Regions from separate parts of the Paenibacillus cineris genome, predicted to be linked through region 3. Evidence: predicted binding sites of a transcription regulator. Region 3 holds the regulator's gene; each other region holds the start of a gene.

Region 1 (2,275 bases), on a different contig from region 3:
TGCGCCTTCCTGGGTCAGGGCAAGCTCCCCGTTCTCCAGGTCAAACGTTGTGCCGAGCCGGATCAGCTCCTTGACGCCCTCCGGGCCTTCATTGACCAAGAGGTCCACCGAGGAGGATGAACACAGCCCTGCCCCCGCCATCAGCGTATCCTGCCGGTGATACTGCGGGGAATCATCTTCCGAAATGACCGCGGCAATCCCCCCTTGAGCGTACCGGGTGTTGCTTTCGAGCAGTGCTTTTTTCGTGATCATGATGACGTGCCGGTCCTGGCTTGCCTGAATCGCCGTATACAACCCGGCTATGCCCGAGCCGATGACGATGACATCCGTCTTGGTCCGGGGCAAAGTCTGCAGATCAAAGTCAACCAGATATTGTGGAATCATGTGCCTGTTCACCTGTCTTAAGAGAAAGAGTAGCGCATGCTACTGTACTTGTAACATGCGCTCTAAAGAAGTTCTGGCTTTATCTGCAACAACCGGCGGCACGTAGATTTGCGGCTTCATGGTTTCCAGACACTTCACCAGTTTTTTCAGATTGTTCACCTTCATGTTCGGGCATACCAAAAACTTGGTGGCGAAATGAAACTCCTTATCCGGGCTGTCGAGACGAAGCTGGTATCCGGTACCGTCTTCGGTTCCGACGATAAACTGTTTGCTGCTTGATTTTTTGCAGTATTCCAAAATCGCCGTGGTGCTGCCGACGAAATCGCCCATGGCTACGACCTCCGGACGGCATTCCGGGTGTACGACAAATTCGGCGTCGGGATATTTGGCTTTCATCTCCACAACGTCTTTTACCGTCAGCATATCATGCGTATTGCAGTACCCTTCCCAAATGATGAGCTTCTTGTCGGTATGCTGCTGCACATAGTGACCCAAATTTTTGTCCGGTACCCAGATGATCTCATCGGAATCGACCGATTGAATCACCTTTACCGCATTGGAAGAGGTACAGCAAATATCCGTTTCCGCCTTGATCTCTGCCGAAGAGTTGATATACGTAACGACTTTGGCGTTAGGATGCTGCGCTTTCAGTTTGCGGAGTCCGTCCACGTTGACCATATCGGCCATTGGACAGCCTGCACGCTCATCCGGAATCAGCACCGTTTTGTTCGGAGCCAGAATCTTAGCGCTTTCACCCATAAAATGAACGCCGCAGAAGACGATGACTTCCGCATCGGTTTGAGCCGCTTTCTGGGCAAGCAGGAAGGAATCGCCACGGAAATCCGCTACTTCCTGAATTTCATCCCTTTGATAATAATGCGCCAAAATAATGGCGTTTCTTTCCTTCTTCAGCTTAAGCAGCTTCTCCGTCAGTTCCCGCTTTTGTTCCTGCTTATGCTCCAGTGCCAGAGCTTCCACCAGTAACCCACTCCCTCTGAAATCCCATGATTTTACCCGGTTGATGGCTTCATAACCTCATAACATCATGAATAGTTTGTGAAAATTCTCCCAAAGTTGCCCGTTGCAACCTCGAGACCATCTTGTTTATCAACTAATTTACACAAGGTTCACGATACTGTCAATTGACTAAAATGATCTTTATATGCTATCTAGCCGAAAGAAAACAAAGCTTCCCGCTCGATTCCGTCCGATTAGGCCGCCTCGCTTCTATTTGGAGCTTGCAGCCGCCCCAATCGCTACTATGCCTCAAAAAAAATTAACTGGTACAACAGAGTTAAGGCGGAACGTTGTCGGCTTCAATGCTTGGACACCCCAAATGGCCCCCGCTCATATTTCCTGGCAAACGACACAAAAAACCCGGAGACGGCTAACCGTCTCCGGGCTGTTGTTGTAATGGGATTAGGATCTGGATTCCGGCGGTGTTCCGCCGTTGCCCGAACCTGGATTCTCATTCGTTCCATCATTGTTATTTGGAATGTCGCCCGGCGTATCCGTGTTGATATCGCTTGGCGGGTCATTCGGCAAGTTGGATGGAACATCGTTCGGAATTTCTTCCGTTGGCAGGCTGGTATTATCCTTGCCCTGAATGCGTACACGCACGTCACCGACGTTGTCGATGACAGGGGCGCCATGCTCGGAAGAACCTTCATCATTTCCGCTTCCGCCCTCTTTCGGGCCGTCTTCAGAAAGATAACCTTGCTCGATCAGTTCCTTGATCTGTTCAAGCTCGAGCGTCTCCTTCTCAAGCAGCGTGTTCGCGATGAGGTGAACCTCTTTCGAGTACTTGGTCAGCAGGTCTCTCGCCCGCTCGTAGCACTCGTTTGTCATGCGCTGCATTTCCTGGTCGATCTCATAAGCGATCGAATCACTG
Region 2 (2,275 bases), on a different contig from region 3:
CGTCGTCTTTAATCGGACTTGTTTCTGCGGCTAACAACCGTTTACACCAGGCGGATTTCGACAAAATGGCTGGTAAATGTTATCCTTTTGTCGTAATTTCATACAAAAAATGAAGCCGCACGCATGCCGTATTAAAGCGCTCTACATCCGGCAGCTGCGGGTTTCCCGCTTTGGAAGGCCCCCGAAAGGGGGCTTTTTTATATTTCCGGCACTTGGCACTATTTCTCACTTTGATTCTGTCCCTCAGAAGTAGTACATTATTAATTGAAATCATAAGGAGGTTTCCGAATTAATGTTCTATGAAGACAATGAGAATTTGAGCATCATGACCTACACCTTGAATAGCGGCATTAAAGGAACTGTACCTTTATCCAATAAGCAGATTCAGGAATGGATCGAGTGCTATCGCACAGATGCGAAATTCATCACAGCGATCGGTAAGGAGTTTTTTGGCCTGAATCCGGAGCTGGTCGCCGATTTTAAAGTGCATAATCGGTTCTCCAATTACGCTGAACTGATCAAGCCCGTGGTTCCTTCTTCGGAGTCCGACAACACGGATCAGCTGTCGAAGGCGTACGAAGAAAACCGGGTGTACTTCAAGGTCGATTGCAAATGCGGTACGACTTACACGACCTTTTCCCAATACTACACGACCAAATGGTATTGTTCCAAGTGCAAGGAAATCGTATTTTTGGACAAGAAGAAGGGCAGAGTGCCGACCGATAAGGGCGATGCCTGGTACATGACCAATAAATACTATGTGGCACGGGACTAGCATGATTTCACGAACGAGCCTGAAGCAGGCAACATATATAGAGGAACTGAAGAATTGGACGGCTGCGCCGAAAGGTGCGGGCGTCTTTTTTGTGCTTGAAGGGCCTCATTTTTTAATATTTTGTGACTAATTTCACAAAATCAACGATTTGGGCTTTGCATTGTGACATTTATCACAATATTCGGATTCAAAGTCTGCCATGATACAGGAAGAAACGATGAAGCCAAGTTATCGGAACCTGTTAGGCGGGTTTTAAGAATAACGACAGGAAAGAGGGAAGAGACGATGGATGTAGTTATGCTGTCACGTATCCAGTTTGCCGCGACGACGATTTTTCACTTTTTTTTCGTGCCGCTGTCCATTGGACTGGTGTTCACGATCGCGATCATGGAAACGATGTATGTCGTCAAAGGCAAAGAAGAGTACAAACGAATGGCTAAATTTTGGGGGAAGCTGTTCCTGATCAACTTCGCCGTCGGCGTGGTGACGGGGATTTTGCAGGAGTTCCAGTTCGGCATGAACTGGTCGGCTTACTCCCGCTTTGTGGGTGACGTCTTCGGGGCCCCGCTGGCGATCGAAGCGCTGCTTGCGTTTTTCCTCGAATCGACGTTTATCGGCCTGTGGATTTTCGGGTGGGAGCGTCTGTCCAAAAAGGTCCACATGATCTGCATCTGGCTGGTCGCGTTCGGCACGGTGATGTCGGCGTTCTGGATTTTGGCGGCCAACTCCTTTATGCAGCGTCCGGTCGGTTATACGATCCATAACGGCCGTGCGGAGATGAACGACTTTCTAGCTTTGATTACGAACGGCCAGCTGCTGCTGGAGTTCCCGCACACGATTCTGGCGGCTTTTATGACCGGGGCCTTTGTGGTCACCGGGGTCAGCGCTTATAAGCTGCTGAAGAAACAGGATACCGCCTTTTTCAAAAAATCTTTTGCCATCGCGGTGATCATCGGGCTTGTGTCCTCGATCGGCGTGGCACTGGTGGGCCACCAGCAGGCGCAATATTTGGTGAAGACCCAGCCGATGAAAATGGCTGCGACCGAAGCGCTCTGGGAAACGAGCAGCGATCCCGCGCCGTGGACGGTCACCGCATTTATCGATACGAAAAATCAGACCAATACCGGGGAATTTCAAATTCCCTACCTGCTCAGCTTCTTGTCTTACAGCAAGTTTTCCGGCGAAGTGACGGGGATGAAGGAGCTGCAGTCCCAATATGAACAGCAGTACGGCCCCGGGGATTACATTCCTCCGGTGCGCACGACCTTCTGGAGCTTCCGCATCATGGTGGCCAGCGGCTCGCTGCTGATTGTGCTCAGCTTGTATGGCGCCTATCTTGCGGCACGCAAAAAGCTCGACAACCGCAACACCTGGTTTATGCGCCTGATGCTGTTTGCCATTTCGCTGCCGTTTATCGCCAATACGTCGGGCTGGATCATGACGGAGATTGGACGCCAGCCTTGGACCGTATTCGGTCTGATGACGACCGCCGACGGGGTA
Region 3 (2,275 bases):
TCCGTAGATAAATCGTTCCAGTATATGATCGATAACCTCGGACTGCAGGAGGACCAGGACAGCGGACGCCTTGTGACGGTCCAGCTTCCGTCCCCGTTCCGGTACAGGGACCAGGCGCTGCTCGTCATTCCGCGGGATTTTCCAAGCGTGAAGGGAAGCGTCGGGGACGCCCTGTTTGTCGAAACGCTGGCCCGCTCACTAGCGGACGCCGCGATCGCGACCCACGGCCGGATGCTGGTGCTGTTCACCTCATACCGCATGCTGCGCCAGGTATACGAGCCGCTGAAAGAAGCCCTTGCACAAAGCGACATCGCCGTGCTTGGACAGGGCGTAGACAGCGGCAGCCGCACGAAGCTGATCCGGCGGTTTACGGACAGCAGCGCTTCGGTGCTGCTTGGAACAAGCAGCTTCTGGGAAGGCGTGGACATCCCGGGTGAAGCGCTGACTTGCCTGGCAATCGTCCGGCTCCCGTTTCAGCCGCCGAACCATCCGCTGGTGGAAGCGAAGAGCGAGCTGCTGCAGCGCCAGAAGAAGAACCCGTTCATGAAGCTGTCGGTCCCGCAGGCCGTCATCCGCTTCAAGCAGGGCTTCGGGCGGCTGGTCCGCACCGCCCATGACCGGGGCATCGTCATCGTATACGATACGCGCGTTATCGAATCGTATTACGGGAAGTACTTCCTGTACTCGCTGCCTGGACCGAAAATGGAGCATATGCAGACAGACCAGATGGTTCCGCGCATCTCTGAATGGCTTCATCAGGACGGTGTGTCTTAAATGAGTCCATTAGATAGATTGAACTAAAGCGGTTAGAACAGGAAATTCAATGCAAAACTTTAGTTCAATCTATATAACCAAATAAATATTCAAGCCGTTCAATAGGGGGAACATGCATGAAATCGGAGAAAATATCCGAGGCGGTTGTCCGCAGATTGCCTATATATCTTAGATATCTAAATGAGCTGAACAAGCGGGAGGTGGCCACAGTCTCCTCCCAGGAGCTCGGGCAGAAGCTGGATCTCAACCCGGCGCAGATCCGCAAGGATTTGGCGTATTTCGGGGATTTTGGCCGTAAGGGGATAGGGTATGACGTGTCCTATCTCATCGAGAAGATCCGTCAAATTCTGAATTTGGATCAGCAGATCAACGCGGTGCTGGTCGGAGCGGGGAATCTTGGTCAAGCTTTGTCCAACTATAACTTTTACCTGAAGGAAAATATGAAGATCGTGGCCGTGTTTGACGCCAATCCGTCCAAAATCGGCACACGGATCAACACCTTGACGGTACAGGCCATGGATGAGCTGAAAGAAACGATACAAAGCAAAAATATCCGGATCGGGATCATTACCGTCCCGGATTTCGAAGCACAAAACGTCGCCGATCAGCTGATTGCGGCCGGGATCGAGGCGATTCTGAATTTTGCGCCGACGATTCTGAAGGCGCCGGCTAGCATCCGGATCCATGCTGCCGATTTTACGACGGATTTGCTCAGCCTCGCTTATTATTTGAACAACGGAAAGGACGACACGGAAGATGACGGACAATTTGAAGAGCTCCAGCAGCCGGAGCGCCAATCCTAAATGGGCCATCAAGAACGGCAGCTTTGCCGTTTTGCGGCCGGAGCAGCCGGTATTGCACGGCTGGATGGTCATTGAGGGCGACCGCATCACCTATATCGGTGAAGAGGAGCCGCAGCTGGAGGAAGGCGTACAGGTCGTCGACGGCACGCATTTATTTTTTATGCCGGGCCTGATCAACACCCATGGACATACGGCCATGTCGCTGCTGCGCGGTTACGGGGATGACATGGTGCTCCAGGAATGGCTGCAGGAAAAAATGTGGCCGATGGAAGCGAAATTCACGTCCAATGACGTTTACTGGGGGACTTCGCTGTCGGTGCTCGAAATGCTGAAAGGCGGCACGACGACGTTCCTCGATATGTACGATCATATGGATCAGGTGGGCAAAGTGGTGACTGAGTCCGGCATGCGCGCTGCCCTGACCCGCGGTGTCATCGGTCTGTGCCCGGAGGATGTGCAGCGGCACAAGCTGAACGAAGCCATTCAGTTCGCCAAGGACTGGCACGGGCAGGCAGACGGCCGGATCACGGCGATGATTTCTCCGCATGCCCCGTACACATGCCCTCCTGATTTTATCGAGAAGTTCGTTCAGGCGGCGCATGACCTGGATCTGCCGATGCATACGCATATGTCGGAGACCAAGGCGGAAGTGGAGCAGAATGTACGCGATTATGGAACGCGTCCGGCGATTCATTTGG

Evidence for each region. The regulator Rex, encoded in region 3, represses fermentation and respiration genes when NADH is low (regulators of the CRP and FNR family bind a similar motif). The targets are predictions, from matches to a motif close to TTGTGAAATATTTCACAA.
Region 1: the regulator Rex is predicted to act here: its motif matches at 1,439-1,456, upstream of nadA (quinolinate synthase NadA).
Region 2: the regulator Rex is predicted to act here: its motif matches at 896-913, upstream of KI379_RS27840 (cytochrome ubiquinol oxidase subunit I).

What each region holds. Positions count from the first base shown of each region.
Region 1 is NZ_BORU01000007.1:45,385-47,659, reverse strand. It holds gene nadB (L-aspartate oxidase) at 1-384, opposite strand, end outside; gene nadA (quinolinate synthase NadA) at 424-1,362, opposite strand; gene ftsH (ATP-dependent zinc metalloprotease FtsH) at 1,804-2,275, opposite strand, start outside.
Region 2 is NZ_BORU01000004.1:242,676-244,950, reverse strand. It holds gene KI379_RS27850 (hypothetical protein) at 1-12, shown strand, start outside; gene KI379_RS27845 (hypothetical protein) at 293-775, shown strand; gene KI379_RS27840 (cytochrome ubiquinol oxidase subunit I) at 1,061-2,275, shown strand, end outside.
Region 3 is NZ_BORU01000001.1:3,819,391-3,821,665, reverse strand. It holds gene dinG (ATP-dependent DNA helicase DinG) at 1-774, shown strand, start outside; gene KI379_RS17670 (redox-sensing transcriptional repressor Rex) at 891-1,577, shown strand; gene KI379_RS17665 (amidohydrolase) at 1,531-2,275, shown strand, end outside.